DNA from 3 places in the Pseudomonas sp. RGM 3321 genome. Region 3 is predicted to be linked to each of the others. Evidence: predicted binding sites of a transcription regulator. Region 3 holds the regulator's gene; each other region holds the start of a gene.
What was found. Region 3 encodes FliA, which starts transcription of late flagellar genes. Its sites were predicted from a motif close to CTAAAGTTTNNNNNNNNNNNGCCGNTAA; they were not measured.

Region 1 (2,271 bases), on a different contig from region 3:
CAGCGCGCGCACTTCATCAGCCACCACGGCAAAACCACGACCTTGTTCACCGGCACGCGCGGCTTCGATGGCTGCGTTCAATGCCAGCAGGTTGGTCTGCTCGGCAATTCCGCGAATCACGCCCAACACTTTGCTGATGTCCTGTGCCTGGCCGGCCAGGGCAGTGACCTGTGCAGAAGAGCCCTCGACCAGACCGGTCAGGTTCTGCATGGCGGTCAGGGTCTCTGTCACGCGCTGGTTGCCCAGGTCGGCGGAGACGCTGGATTGTTGGGCGGCCTGGGAGGTAGACGTAGCATTACGAGCGACCTCTTCTACGGCAGCACTCATTTCGTTTACAGCAGTGGCGGCCTGTTCGATTTCGCTGTTCTGTTGTTGCAGTGTACGGTCGGCGCTTTCGGTGATTGACGTCATCTCGACTGCAGCGGTGCTCAGTTGGGCGGATGCGCCGGAAATCTCATGAATGGTGGTACGCAGGTTCCCCGACATGGTGTTGAGGGCCGTCATCAAGCGTGATGCTTCGTCGCTGCCGGTAACGCCCAGTTGCCGGGTCAGGTCGCCTGAGGCGATGTCTTCTGCCAGTTTGAGGGAAGCGTTGAGCGGATCGACAATACTGCGTGTCAGGGTAATCGCCAGAACCACGGTCAGAAGGGACGCCGCAATAACAACGGTCAGCAATACATTGACGCTGTGGTTGTAAACGTCGGTGGCATCTTTTCCGGAGCTCACGGCTTCTTCAGCGTTGTGCCCACGCAGCGTGGTGAGTTTTTCCTGATAGGCAGTGGCGCGCTGAACCTGCTCTGAGTTCGCAAAGGAAACAGCTTTTTCATGATCGGAGCTGTCCATGGCGATGATCTGTTTCACGCCGTCGATGTAGGCCCCCATCTTGCTGTTGGCCTCTTCGAATTGCGCACGGTCGGCTTCGCCCGAAATCAGATTTTTTCGATAGAACTCGCTGCTTGAGCGAAGCGCCTCGATCGCCTCCCGGGCTTTGGCTTCTGCTGTAATGTGCACGGCAGGATCGGTACTGGCGAGCATTCTGATGCTTTCCAGTCGAGCGTGAAGCAGGGCGATCTGAATGTCGTCGACGATCTGAATGCTGGGCAACGAGTTTTCTTCGATGTTCTGCTCGGCCATGCGCAGGTGGTCGATCTGTACGTAGGAGAATCCTCCGAGGCCGATCAGCAGCAAGGTAATCACGCCAAAAAACAGGGATGCCCTGCGTGAAATATTCAGCGATCTGATGTTCATGGTTGCCTCCAGCGGCAAAACAGGCAGAAGGACAGTACGTTCCTTTCCGATAACTGTTTTTCTGCCGAAGCCGGGAGAGCTTTAATTAATAGCGATGAAAGTTATTTCATGATGAATGTAATGTTGTTTGGGGTTTGTTAAGCAATGGTCTCGAAAACTTCCCGTCACACAGTGAATAATGTTAACGGTTTACACGATTCACTAATGTTAAAGTATTAACTCTAGTGGAGTGGCTTTTCGAAGGTCTGCCTTCAGTCAAAGCCTGCTGGCTAAGCCGCTGACTGGGTAGCGGTTGCAGGCAATATATCCAGAAAACCGGCTATGCGGCCCATGCAGGCCACTCTTTCTTCCACATGGGGCATGTGACTGGACTCTTCGAACACCGACGCGCGAACGTCAGGAATGTTCTCCTTGTAAGGTTTCACCACGAGTGGGGTGGCTTCGTCATGAGCCCCGGAAATCAGCAATGTCGGTACCTTGATATTTTTCAGCCTGTCGACAATGGTCCAGTTCTTCAGGGTGCCGATAACGTGAAACTCGGTAGGGCCATTCATGGCGTGATACACGGTCGGGTCCGCGTCGATCTGGTCGAAGGTGCGTTTCACCTCGTCCGGCCAGGGTGTGATGCGGCATACATGACGGTCATAAAATGCCCGCGATGCTTCCAGGTACTCCGGGTCAGTCAACGTTCCAGCTTGTTCGTGCTTGAGCAATGCAGCCTGCACATCTGCGGGCAAAGCCTCGCGCAGTCGGTTGGCCTCGCTTACCCAGGTACGCATGTCTGCCGGGGAGTTGGCGACAATCAGCGCTTTCAGCCCTTTGGGCTGGAGCACCGCATGTTCCGAAGCCAGCATGCCGCCCCACGATTGGCCCAGTAACGCGTAATTGTCTTCGATGCCCAGGTGGGTAAGCAGGTTGTTCAGCTCTCTCAAGAACAGATCGACTGTCCAGAATTCGCGACTCTCATCGGGCAGGCGAGTCGATTTTCCATTACCCAACTGGTCGTAATGGATCACGGCCTGA
Region 2 (2,271 bases), on a different contig from region 3:
AACCAGTCTTCCGGCTTGACGTTGAGCGGATCACCCATCGGTGTATCGAAACCCAGGCGTTGCAAGCGCGCTACTTCCAATGAACCCGGCTGCTGCATGACGTCATTGAGTTTGGCCTTGAATACTTCAGGGGACCAGCGCTGAAACGCTTCGAGGTAACCGGAGAACTCTCCCAGGTTACGACTGAAGCGCGATAACAGTGGCGCATCAAAGCGGTTCTGGTTGAATGCCTGAACGAGCAGTACGCGCTCGCGACCGGCACGCTCCTTCATATCCACGAACTGGTTGAGCGAACTCAAGCCACGCAGTATTTCCGGATCTTCGATACTCGCTTCCAGCGAATAGGAGAACCCGACGAGTGTTTTGATAACGTCGGTGAACCGCGTAGAAGACTCGGTGTTGCTGATCCCCAGCGTATCGATCTTGAGGCGCAGCGCGGTCAGGTCATCCAGTGCGCGGTAGACTTTGTCCGGACCGGGAATACCGTCGGTCGACTGGGCGCGCATCTCGCTTATCGCCTTGTCGGTTTCCTGACGGAAGGTCTTCAATTTGTCCTGCATGGACTTGCCGCCGCTGCCCAGAAACACGCCGCTGGCGCCGCGCTCACGCTGGATGGTGGTGACCACGTTACTCAGTTTCTGTGCAACCGCGGTGGCCGTCACTGCGCGCCTCATGTCACCGAGGTTTTCGCTTTTGTCAGCGACGAACAGACCTGCAAAGGCCAGGAAGCCCAATAGGGGGAATATTAAAATAAGCAGCAGTTTCATACTCAAAGGAGCATTTCTAAGCATTGCAGACCTCATGACGTGCAGACTTTTCTATAAAGAATATCCAGGGCGTAACGTTCTGTAGCGTCGACGTTTTTTTGTCGCCAGGGACTGTTCGGTAATCAGCCTGCCGTAGCCGGTCTTGCTTCCGTAACACTGTCTCGGCTGTCTGCCGTGAAGCTTTACCCACTATTTGAATTTGTTAGTTCAAATAGCGAACTCTATAAAGCACAGGGTGCGAGAAGTTTGGATCCACAAAGAAATGACCGCCTTGGGCAGTCATCGTGAGAAAAGAAATATAGAGACACCGAGATTATCACCTGTAACAGCGGTGACAATCTCGGCGAATAGAAGTTGCAACTTTTTCTATTCGCCCCATACGTTTTTATAATGTATTAACGCAGGTTGGTTTTGGCCAGTTCCACCACTTCACTGCCGCGCCCGCTCATGATCGCGCGCATCATGTACAGGCTGAAGCCCTTGGCCTGGGCGAGCTTGATTTTCGGCGGGATGCCCAGCTCCTGCTTGGCAGTGACAACGTCGATCAGCACCGGACCGGGATGATCGAACGCCTTGCGCAACGCCGCTGGCAGCTCTTCGGCGTTCTCCACGCGCAAGCCGAGAATGCCTGCGCCCAAGGCAATACCGGCGAAGTTGGTTTCATGTAGGTCGGTGCCGTGCGGCACATAGCCGCTGGCTTTCATTTCCATGTCGACAAAGCCCAGCGAGCTGTTGTTGAACACCACCATTTTGATCGGCAGGTTCAGTTGGCGGATGCTCAGCAGGTCGCCCAGCAGCATCGACAGACCTCCATCGCCACACAACGCCACCACCTGCCGATCAGGGTGCTCGGCCTTCGCGCCCAGTGCCTGAGGCAAGGCGTTGGCCATCGAACCGTGGTTGAACGAGCCCAGCAGGCTGCGTTTGCCGTTCATGTGCAGGTAGCGCGCTGCCCACAGCGTAGGCGTGCCTACATCGACGGTAAAGATCGCATCAGCGTCCGCTTGCTCGTCGACCAATCGGGTGAGGTATTGCGGGTGGATAGGCGTACCGTCTGGCGTAGGTGTGGCCAGTTCGTCCAGCTCTTCGCGGGCCTTGGCGTAGTGCTTGAGGGCCTTGTCGAGGAAGCGGCGGTCGGCGTGCGGCTTGAGTTTTGACTGCAATGCGTCGAGGGTTTCCCGTACCCCGCCGACCAGACCGAGCGCCACAGGCGTGCGACGGCCCAACTGCGTAGGGTCGAGGTCGATCTGAATAATATCGGCTTTCTCGGGGTAGAAATTGCGGTACGGAAAGCTGCTGCCGAGAATCACCAGCGTGTCGCAGGACAGCATGGCGTGATAGCCGGAGCTGAAGCCGATAAGGCCGGTCATGCCGACGTCGAACGGGTTGTCGTACTCAACGTGCTGCTTGCCGCGCAAGGCATGAACAATGGGGGCGCCCAGCGTGTCGGCCAGTGCGAGGATCTGCTCGTGAGCACCCGCACAGCCTGCACCGCACAGCAAGG
Region 3 (2,271 bases):
GAACGGCTTGACTACATAACCGTTCACCCCGGCCTGGGCAGCTTCAATGATCTGCTCACGCTTCGCTTCGGCAGTAACCATCAGTACAGGAAGGCTCTTGAGACGCTCGTCCGCACGGACCTGACGCAACAAGTCGATACCGGTCATGCCAGGCATGTTCCAGTCCGTCACCAGAAAGTCAAAGGCACCGCTGTGCAGCATCGGCAATGCGGTCAGACCGTCATCCGCTTCAGATGTGTTGGTAAACCCCAGATCACGCAACAGATTCTTGATGATCCGCCGCATCGTTGAGAAGTCATCAACGATGAGGATTTTCATGTTCTTGTCCAATTCGACCTCCAAGCAGTCTTTAACGCGTTCAGCACCTGAACACGCTGTTCACTCAATACTGGCACAGCACACCCCCAGCTATACGAAACGACGACGGGCTTGGCACAACGACAGTCAAGACTGCGACTAAAGCCCATCGAGACATTGCCCGACAGGCCCTTGCCTGGTCTATCCTGCTACCACGTAACGCTTTGCACAGCCGGCATGCAGACAACGCACGACAAACGTCGCGCACTGCCGTCAACGCGCTCGCCACTCCCCCAAACGCCCCCGCAAACGAGCTGCGCACTGGCTGTGTAACTGACTGACCCGAGATTCGCTGACCCCAAGAACCTCTCCGATTTCCTTGAGGTTCAGCTCTTCGTCGTAGTACAGCGCCAACACCAGACGCTCACGCTCTGGCAAATTAGCAATTGCATCGGCCAACGCTGCCTGGAAGCGCTCGTCTTCCAGGTCGCGCGACGGCTCAAGCGAACCGCTTGCGCCATCCTCATGCAGCCCTTCGTGATCGCCGTCCTGAAGCAGGTCGTCGAAACTGAAGAGGCGGCTGCCCAAGGTGTCATTCAAAATCCCGTAATAATCATCAAGACTCAACTGGAGTTCGGCCGCAACCTCGTGATCTTTAGCGTCACGGCCGGTTTTAGCTTCAATTGCACGAATTGCGTCACTGACCATTCGGGTATTGCGGTGCACTGAGCGTGGTGCCCAGTCGCCCTTGCGCACTTCGTCCAGCATCGCACCACGAATGCGAATGCCGGCGTAGGTCTCGAAACTCGCACCTTTGGTTGAATCATATTTGGTGGAGACTTCAAGCAGACCGATCATGCCGGCCTGGATCAGATCCTCGACCTGCACGCTGGCCGGCAAGCGCGCCAGCAGATGATAAGCGATACGCTTGACCAATGGCGCATAACGCTCGATCAACTCGTATTGCGAATTACGGGAAGCCTTGCTGTACATCTGGTAGCCGCTCGCAGTCATTGCACAGGCCCTGCACTGGTCTGGTGAACGAGTCGCTCAACGAAGAACTCGAGATGACCCCGCGGATTGGCTGGCAACGGCCAGGTGTCAACCTTCTGGGCAATGGCCTTGAACGCCAGCGCACATTTGGATCGCGGGAATGCTTCGTAGACGGCGCGCTGTTTCTGTACGGCCTTGCGCACGCACTCGTCGTACGGCACGGCACCTACATACTGCAGCGCGACATCAAGAAAACGGTCCGTCACTTTGGTGAGTTTGGCGAACAGATTGCGCCCTTCCTGCGGGCTCTGCGCCATGTTGGCCAGCACCCGGAAGCGGTTCATGCCATAGTCGCGGTTGAGCAGTTTGATCAGGGCGTAGGCATCGGTGATCGACGTGGGCTCGTCGCACACCACCAGCAACACTTCCTGAGCGGCGCGCACGAAGCTGACCACCGATTCGCCGATACCGGCAGCCGTGTCAATCACCAGCACATCAAGGTTGTCGCCAATCTCGCTGAACGCCTGGATCAGACCCGCATGCTGGGCCGGGGACAGATGCACCATGCTCTGGGTGCCAGAGGCGGCAGGCACGATACGCACCCCACCCGGCCCCTGCAACAGGACGTCGCGCAACTCGCAACGGCCCTCTATCACATCGGCAAGTGTACGTTTAGGCGTCAGCCCAAGCAGAACGTCGACATTGGCCAGACCCAGATCGGCGTCCAGCAGCATGACGCGACGGCCAAGCTCGGCAAGGGCCAGTGAAAGATTCACTGACACGTTAGTCTTACCGACGCCACCTTTGCCACCGGTCACCGCGATAACCTGTACGGGATGCATGCTGCCCATGTTATTTCTTTACCTTGTCTTGCGTAGACCGAAACCACATCGAGGGCTGCACGTTCGCAAATGAACACCACATGGCAGACCGTTGACGCAGGGACATTCCAATAATATCCATCACTTAACCCACTCTCTT

Region 1: RGM3321_RS21000 (methyl-accepting chemotaxis protein) is a predicted target of FliA. The motif match lies at 1,306-1,333, and genes of this name have one in related genera.
Region 2: RGM3321_RS18245 (methyl-accepting chemotaxis protein) is a predicted target of FliA. The motif match lies at 926-953, and genes of this name have one in related genera.

Annotation. Positions count from the first base shown of each region.
Region 1 is NZ_JALHBH010000117.1:159,971-162,241, reverse strand. It holds gene RGM3321_RS21000 (methyl-accepting chemotaxis protein) at 1-1,248, opposite strand, end outside; gene RGM3321_RS20995 (proline iminopeptidase-family hydrolase) at 1,518-2,271, opposite strand, start outside.
Region 2 is NZ_JALHBH010000115.1:2,310-4,580, forward strand. It holds gene RGM3321_RS18245 (methyl-accepting chemotaxis protein) at 1-791, opposite strand, end outside; gene poxB (ubiquinone-dependent pyruvate dehydrogenase) at 1,163-2,271, opposite strand, start outside.
Region 3 is NZ_JALHBH010000095.1:47,146-49,416, reverse strand. It holds gene RGM3321_RS05965 (chemotaxis response regulator CheY) at 1-318, opposite strand, end outside; gene fliA (RNA polymerase sigma factor FliA) at 571-1,311, opposite strand; gene fleN (flagellar synthesis regulator FleN) at 1,308-2,141, opposite strand; gene flhF (flagellar biosynthesis protein FlhF) at 2,257-2,271, opposite strand, start outside.